Regions from separate parts of the Devosia sp. A369 genome, predicted to be linked through region 1. Evidence: riboswitches for the same ligand, from Rfam matches in the RefSeq annotation. Region 1 holds a riboswitch; the other holds the start of a gene.
The links. A riboswitch is a leader RNA that binds a small molecule or an ion and turns the genes downstream of it on or off. The one in region 1 is predicted to bind glycine.
Positions count from the first base shown of each region.

Region 2: it holds a riboswitch for glycine, as region 1 does, so the genes downstream of both, gcvT (glycine cleavage system aminomethyltransferase GcvT) here and ACX3OZ_RS18265 (D-amino acid dehydrogenase) in region 1, are expected to answer to the same signal.

Region 1 covers NZ_JBTMWV010000023.1:115-3,513, reverse strand. Annotated here, with positions in the region: gene ACX3OZ_RS18275 (ABC transporter permease) at 1-347, opposite strand, end outside; gene ACX3OZ_RS18270 (ABC transporter ATP-binding protein) at 357-1,160, opposite strand; glycine riboswitch at 1,438-1,532, shown strand; glycine riboswitch at 1,536-1,614, shown strand; gene ACX3OZ_RS18265 (D-amino acid dehydrogenase) at 1,670-2,914, shown strand; gene ACX3OZ_RS18260 (tripartite tricarboxylate transporter permease) at 3,089-3,399, opposite strand, start outside.
Region 2 covers NZ_JBTMWV010000002.1:284,204-287,602, reverse strand. Annotated here, with positions in the region: gene ACX3OZ_RS04890 (F0F1 ATP synthase subunit C) at 1-170, shown strand, start outside; gene ACX3OZ_RS04885 (F0F1 ATP synthase subunit B) at 270-908, shown strand; gene ACX3OZ_RS04880 (F0F1 ATP synthase subunit B family protein) at 914-1,399, shown strand; glycine riboswitch at 1,674-1,762, shown strand; gene gcvT (glycine cleavage system aminomethyltransferase GcvT) at 1,922-3,091, shown strand; gene gcvH (glycine cleavage system protein GcvH) at 3,103-3,399, shown strand, end outside.

The DNA.
Region 1 (3,399 bases):
AAGCCAAACCAGATCAGGAACAGCGGAGCGAAGGCGATCTTGGGCAAGATCTGCGCAGTGACCAGGAACGGATAGGTCAGGTCCCGGATGATCCGGGAATAGGCGATGCCCACGGCAATGACAAAGCCGGCGACGACCGCATATATAAAGCCCAACGAAATGGCGAGGAAGGTTGGCCAGGTGTTCTTGAGCAGAAGATCACGATTTTCCCAGGCGACCTGTGCGATGACGCTGGGCGCTGGCAGGATGACCGGGCGGATACTGAGCAGATGAACCAGGGCCTCCCAGGCGCCGAAAAACACGGCGAAAACCAGGAATTGGCCGGCAGTTACTGAAAAACGATACATCTTGAACTCCTATTCCGCGGCCACTGACTTGAGCGGGGCGCGCAGCAAGCTGCGAACATGGCTCGCCATGCTGACAAACTCGGGCAACTCCCGCATGGCCTCGGCCCGCGGACGCGGGAACGGCACCTCGATGCGCTCCACCACCCGGCCGGGGCGGGCGGACATCACGATGATCTGCTCCGACAACAGCACCGCCTCGGGAATGGAGTGCGTGATGAAGACCACGGTGGTTTCCGTCTGCGCCCAGAGCTGCAGCAGTTCTTCCTGCAGGGTCTCGCGGGTGATCTCGTCCAGCGCAGCGAACGGCTCGTCCATCAGCAGCACGCGCGGCTTGAACGCCAGGGCCCGGCAGATCGAAACGCGCTGCTGCATGCCGCCCGACAATTCGTGGGGGTAGCGGTTCTCAAAGCCCTTGAGCCCGGCAATTTCAAGCCAGCGGCGAGCTTCGTCTTCGCGCTCGGCGCGTTTCATCCCGCGTCGCGCCACTTCCATGGTCAGAACGACGTTCTCCAGCGCCGTCCGCCAGGGCAGCAGCAAAGCGCGCTGAAATACGTAGCCAACCTGGCCCTGGATTTTTTCCTTGTCGACGGGCTCGCCATCAAACAGAATCCGCCCCGAGGATGCCGGCAGCACCCCCGACAGGATTTTGAGCAAGGTCGACTTGCCGCAGCCGGATGGTCCCACCACGCTGAGGAATGACCCCGAAGCGATATCGAACGACACATCCTGCAACGCAGTCAGCGGCCCCGAGCTCGTGTTAAAAGTCAGCGAGAGATTTTCGATCGTTATTCTTGGCGCTTTTTCCATAGTCATCCGAGGTCCGCTTCCAAGAGAGCTGTGCCGTGCTGACGGAGCGGCGTGACCTCAAAGGCTAAAACGAGCACCGCAAACGGGCCGGGGGTCGCATCCATATAGTCCTCCTACAATGTGACGACACAATGTGATCACAAATTGACTTTGTCAACATGGTGCGACGGTCTTGGGCCAGCTTCTGTCGGCGAAGGTTGTGCTCGGTCCGGGCGGGCCGGCGAAAATTTCACCGCCACCGGATTGGCAATTGCATCGCGCCGTGCCAGTGTCGCCGCGCCTTATGGGCAGAGCAGGAGAGAGTGGTGGCCTTGGCCACTGCCGCCGACGGAGCAACCCCCCAGGAAACTCTCAGGCACCAAGTACTGCTCCAGCCTGGCGATCTGGAGAGCGGCGTTCGCGCCCACCGAAGGGGTAACCAGCCACGGCTGGGGGAAACTCTCAGGTACAAGAGACAGATGGGGACAAATCGGCCGGGAAACCGGCTCGTCGTTCCATTGTCTCTACGAGGTCCTATGCGTCAGATCGCCGTTATCGGTGCCGGTATCACCGGCACAACCACTGCCTATGCGCTTGCGCAACAAGGCTTTTCCGTCACCGTGTTTGATCGCCACCGCTATCCGGCGATGGAGACCTCATTTGCCAATGGCGGCCAGCTTTCAGCCAGCAATGCTGAAGTGTGGAACAGCTGGTCGACCATCCTGCATGGCATGCAATGGCTGCTGCGCCCCGATGCGCCGCTCTCGTTCAACCCCAAGCCGAGCTGGCACAAATATTCCTGGATGGCCGAATTCCTCGGCAATATCGGCAATTACCAGGCCAATACCGTGGCCACGACCAAATTGGCCATCACCGCACGGCAGCGCCTGCTCGCGGTCGCGGCCGCCGAAGATATTGCCTTTGACCTCGAAACCCGGGGCATCCTGCATATCTACCGTGACAAACCGGCTTTCGATCACGCCAGCGCCGTCAATGCCCTGCTCAACAAGGGTGGTCTCGAACGCCGGGCGGTGACACCCGCAGAAATCCGACAGATCGAGTCGGCGGTGACGGGCAGCTATCATGGCGGTTTCTTCACCCCCTCCGACGCTACCGGCGATATTCATAAATTCACCCGCGAACTGGCCGCTCGGTGCCAAAAGCTGGGCGTGCGGTTTGAGCAGGACGCCGACGTGCAGGGCCTGAACCATGGCAATGGCCGTCCCAGCGTCACCTTCATGCCCGAAGCGTCGAGCCAAAGCGGAACCATCACCACTGAAACCCGCAACTTCGACGGGATTGTACTGTGTGCCGGCATCGCCAGTCGGCGGCTCGCTGCCATGGTCGGGGACCGGGTCAATATCTATCCGGTGAAAGGCTATTCGATCACCGTCATGCTCGAAGATGCGGCAAGCCAGGCGGCGGCCCCATGGGTGAGCCTGTTGGACGATGCCGCCAAGATCGTCACCAGCCGGCTCGGCCCCGACCGCTTCCGGGTCGCCGGAACCGCCGAATTCAACGGCGAGAACCGCGATATTCGTCATGATCGCGTGCGCCCGCTGGTGGACTGGACGCGCCAGCTGTTTCCCGAGGTCAATACCGACCGGGTGGTGCCGTGGGCGGGTCTGCGGCCGATGATGCCGAACATGATGCCCAAGGTCGGGCGCGGCAAAAGCCCCGGCATCTTCTACAATACCGGCCATGGCCATCTCGGCTGGACCCTGTCCATGGCCACGGCCGATCTGGTGACCGGCGCGGTCAGCAGCCAGATCGCTGCCTGAGACCAAAGGGCTGGGCCGAAAGCTCAGCCCGACCTGTCTCGGATGCGGCGGCGCTGGATCAACGCCGCGGCCTCAACGCCAGATGCAGATGACGACAGCACGGCTTCACGCGCTGTCGTCGTTAAACAAGACCATGGCCATGAAATGCCCGGCCATCTCAGTCAGCGGCACCCGTCAAACAAGCATCGCTCGTCGAGCGGGCCGAGATGCACTCCAGGTGCTCCAGGCCAGCAGCGCCACCGTAGCCAGCATGAAGGACAGGCTGATTGGCCGCTCGATGAAGGTCATGAAATTGCCCCCCGAAATCAGCATGGCCCGGCGAAAATGCTCCTCCATCATCGGCCCCAGCACGAAGCCGAGCAACAGCGGCGCGGCGGGGAAGGCAATGACGCGCATGGCGTAACCGATCGCGCCGAACACCAGCACCATCATCACGTCAAAGACACTGTTGTTGATGGTGTAAACGCCGATGCAGATGTGAGAGC
Region 2 (3,399 bases), on a different contig from region 1:
GTGCCGCCATTGGCGTGGCCAACATCTTCGGCAACTTCCTGTCGGGCGCCCTGCGCAACCCGTCGGCAGCACCGAGCCAGTTCTCGAACCTGATCTTCGGCTTCGCCGTGACCGAAGCTCTGGGCATCTTCTCGTTCCTGGTTGCCCTGATCCTGCTGTTCGTCGTCTAATATTCGACGTCACACGCCTGTCTTCGCGGCCGGGACTCGTCCCGGCTGCGTATATTTATCCGGCTACTCGCCGGCTGACCGGATTTAACGGGACCGCACCTGATGGTAACGCAAGCCTATGCCCAAGAAGCGGCTGCACCGGCCGAAGTCCACGTAGAGGGCGCTGATAGCGTCGTTGATGTGAACCTCGCCGATCCAACCGCTGACACCCATGCCACTACCGAAGCCTCGGCTGGCGAGCATGATTCAGGCGTATTCCCGCCCTTTGATCCGGCAACATTCCCATCGCAATTGCTGTGGCTGACGATCACGTTCGCCGCGCTCTATCTGCTGATGAGCCGGATTGCACTGCCCCGCATTGGCGGCATTCTGGAAGGCCGCAAGGCCATCATCGACGCCGATCTGGCGGCCGCTGATGCGTCGCGCCAAAAGACCGACGCTGCCATCGCTGCCTACGAAGCGGCTCTGGCTGCAGCCAAGTCCAAGGCACAGGGCATTGCCAGCGAGACCCGCGAATCGATCCAGGCCGATCTGGCTGCCAAGCGCAGCGCCGTCGAAGCCGACCTCACCGGCAAGGTGACGGAAGCCGAGGCGCGGATCAACACCACCAAGACCGAAGCGCTGACCCATGTCGATGAAATCGCCACGGAAACCGCGCAGAGTGTCGTGACCCAGCTGGTGGGCGACGTTTCGGCCGATAGCGTCCGCGCCGCGGTCGCCAAGGCATCGAAGGAGTAAGCGCCATGGAATGGTTGGACAACAGCTTCTACGCCTTCCTCTCGCTGATCATCTTCATTGCAGGGGCGATGTATTTCGGCATCCACGGCATCATCGCCAAGATGCTCGACGCCCAGATCCAGAAGATCGCCGACGACCTGGCTGCTGCCAAGCAGCTGCGCGAAGAGGCCGCTGCCCTGCTCGTTGAATATGAGCAGAAGCGCGTCGCCGCCGAGAGCGAAGCCGAAGGCATCATCGCTGCCGCCAAGGACGAGGCCACCCGCCTCACCGCCGAGGCTCAGGTATCGCTGGCCGATCTGATCGCCCGCCGCACCAAGTCGGTGGAAGACAAGATCGCCCAGGCCGAGGCCCAGGCCGTCGCCGAAGTGCGCGCCCGCTCGGCTGACGTCGCCATCGAGGCAGCCCGGCTGGTGCTGACCGACGAAATGAACCGCAAGGGCGGTTCGGTCGTCGACAACGCCATCGCCGATGTCGGCAACCGGCTGAACTAAGCTTCAGCCACAGAAATTGAGAAAAGGGCGGGCAAGTTATGCCCGCCCTTTTCGTTTGCGCTATACTGATCTTGCCTTCCCCTCGCCCCTTGAGGGAGAGGGACAGACCTGACGCGTTCAGCGGAAGGTCAGGGTGAGGGGTCCTGCGCTCGCCCATGCTTTGACGTTGTTGCACCAACCCCTCATCCGCCCCTTCGGGGCACCTTCTCCCTCAAGGGGAGAAGGAAAAGCGGTGGTGAGGCAATTGACGCCTTTCAGATTCTCCACCATGGTGCCCCGAACTGCGGGAGAGACTGGTTTTTCTCCGGCGCCGAAGGAGCAACCGCCCCGGAAACTCTCAGGCAAAAGGACCGCAGCACCACTATAACTCTGGAAAGCGGACCGGCACCTTGCCTGGTCCCACCGAAGGAGCAACCGGCGCTCAGCCGGGAAATCTCTCAGGTGATCAAGGACAGAGGGGGCACGGAATTCGCCGCAAGGCGAGTGTAGTCGTGTCGCCTTGTTCAGTTCCAGGATGTGTTGATGGCCCAAACCTCAGCCGAAGACCTTAAATTCACGCCGCTCTACGAGCGTCACCTTGCCGCCAGTGGTCGCATGGTGCCGTTCAGCGGCTATTCGCTCCCCGTGCAATATCCCAGCGGGATCATGGGCGAGCATAAATGGACCCGTGAACAGGCCGGCCTGTTCGATGTCAGCCATATGGGGCCGAGCTTTCTCGTGCTCAACAATCCCAGCGGCGACGCCGATGCCGATCACGCCGCCGTCGCCGCGCTGATCGAGCCGCTGATCTGCGGGGATATCGCCGGGCTCAAGCCCGGGCAGATTCGCTACACCCTGCTGCTCAACGAGGAAGGCGGCACTCTCGACGATCTGATGATCGGCCGCTCGCCACTGTTCGGCGGCGCGCTCTATATCGTGGTCAATGCCGGCACCAAGGAGGGTGACTTCGCCCGTATCCAGGCTGCCGCCGGTGACGCTGCCAAGTTCGGCCGCGTCGATGGCGACAATGCCCTGCTGGCGCTGCAAGGCCCCGAAGCCGTCAATGTGATGGCGCAAATCGCTCCCGGCGCCATCGAACTTGGCTTCATGCAATATGCTGCCTTCGACTGGGGCGGCGAGAAGCTGATCGTCTCCCGCGCCGGCTATACCGGCGAAGACGGCTTTGAAATCCTGGTCTCGAACGCTAATGCCCTCCTGCTCTGGGATGCGTTGCTGGCCGATGACCGGGTCAAGCCCGCCGGCCTCGGCGCCCGCGACAGCCTGCGGCTGGAAGCCGGCCTGCCGCTTTATGGGCACGAACTGAACGAAACCATTTCCCCGATCGAAGCCAATCTCGGCTTCGCCATCGCCAAGCGCCGCCGCGAAGCCGGTGATTTCCCCGGCGCCGCGCGCATTCTGGCCGAACGCGAAAACGGACCATCCCGCATCCGCGTCGGGCTGCTCGTTGAAGGCGCCCCGGCCCGCGAAGGCGCCGAGATCCTTGATGCTGACGGCACAGCCATTGGCGTCGTCACCAGCGGCGGCTTTGCCCCCTCGCTGGGCAAGGCCATCGCCATGGGCTTCGTGCCGCCCAGCCACGCCGAGCACGGCACCAGACTGCAGGTCTCGGTCCGCGGCCGAGCCCAACCGGCAGAGGTGGTCCCCACGCCCTTCGTGCCGCATCGCTATTTCCGCAAACCCACCGCTAGTTGAGAGCGCAAATCATGACCACCAAGTTCACCCCTGACCACGAATATATCCGCGTCGAGGGCGCGACCGGCATTATCGGTATCACGCCCTATGCCCAGGAATCGCTCGGCGACATCGTGTTTGTCGAGCTGCCCAGCGTCGGCAAGGTGCTCAAGAAGGGCGACGAAGTCGCCGTCGTTGAATCGGTCAAGGCCGCGTCGGAGATCTATGCTCCGGTCGCCGGCACCGTGACTGAAGTCAACGAAGCGCTGTCCGCCAATCCGGGCCTGATCAACACCGATCCCGAAGCCGCCGGCTGGATCTACAAGCTC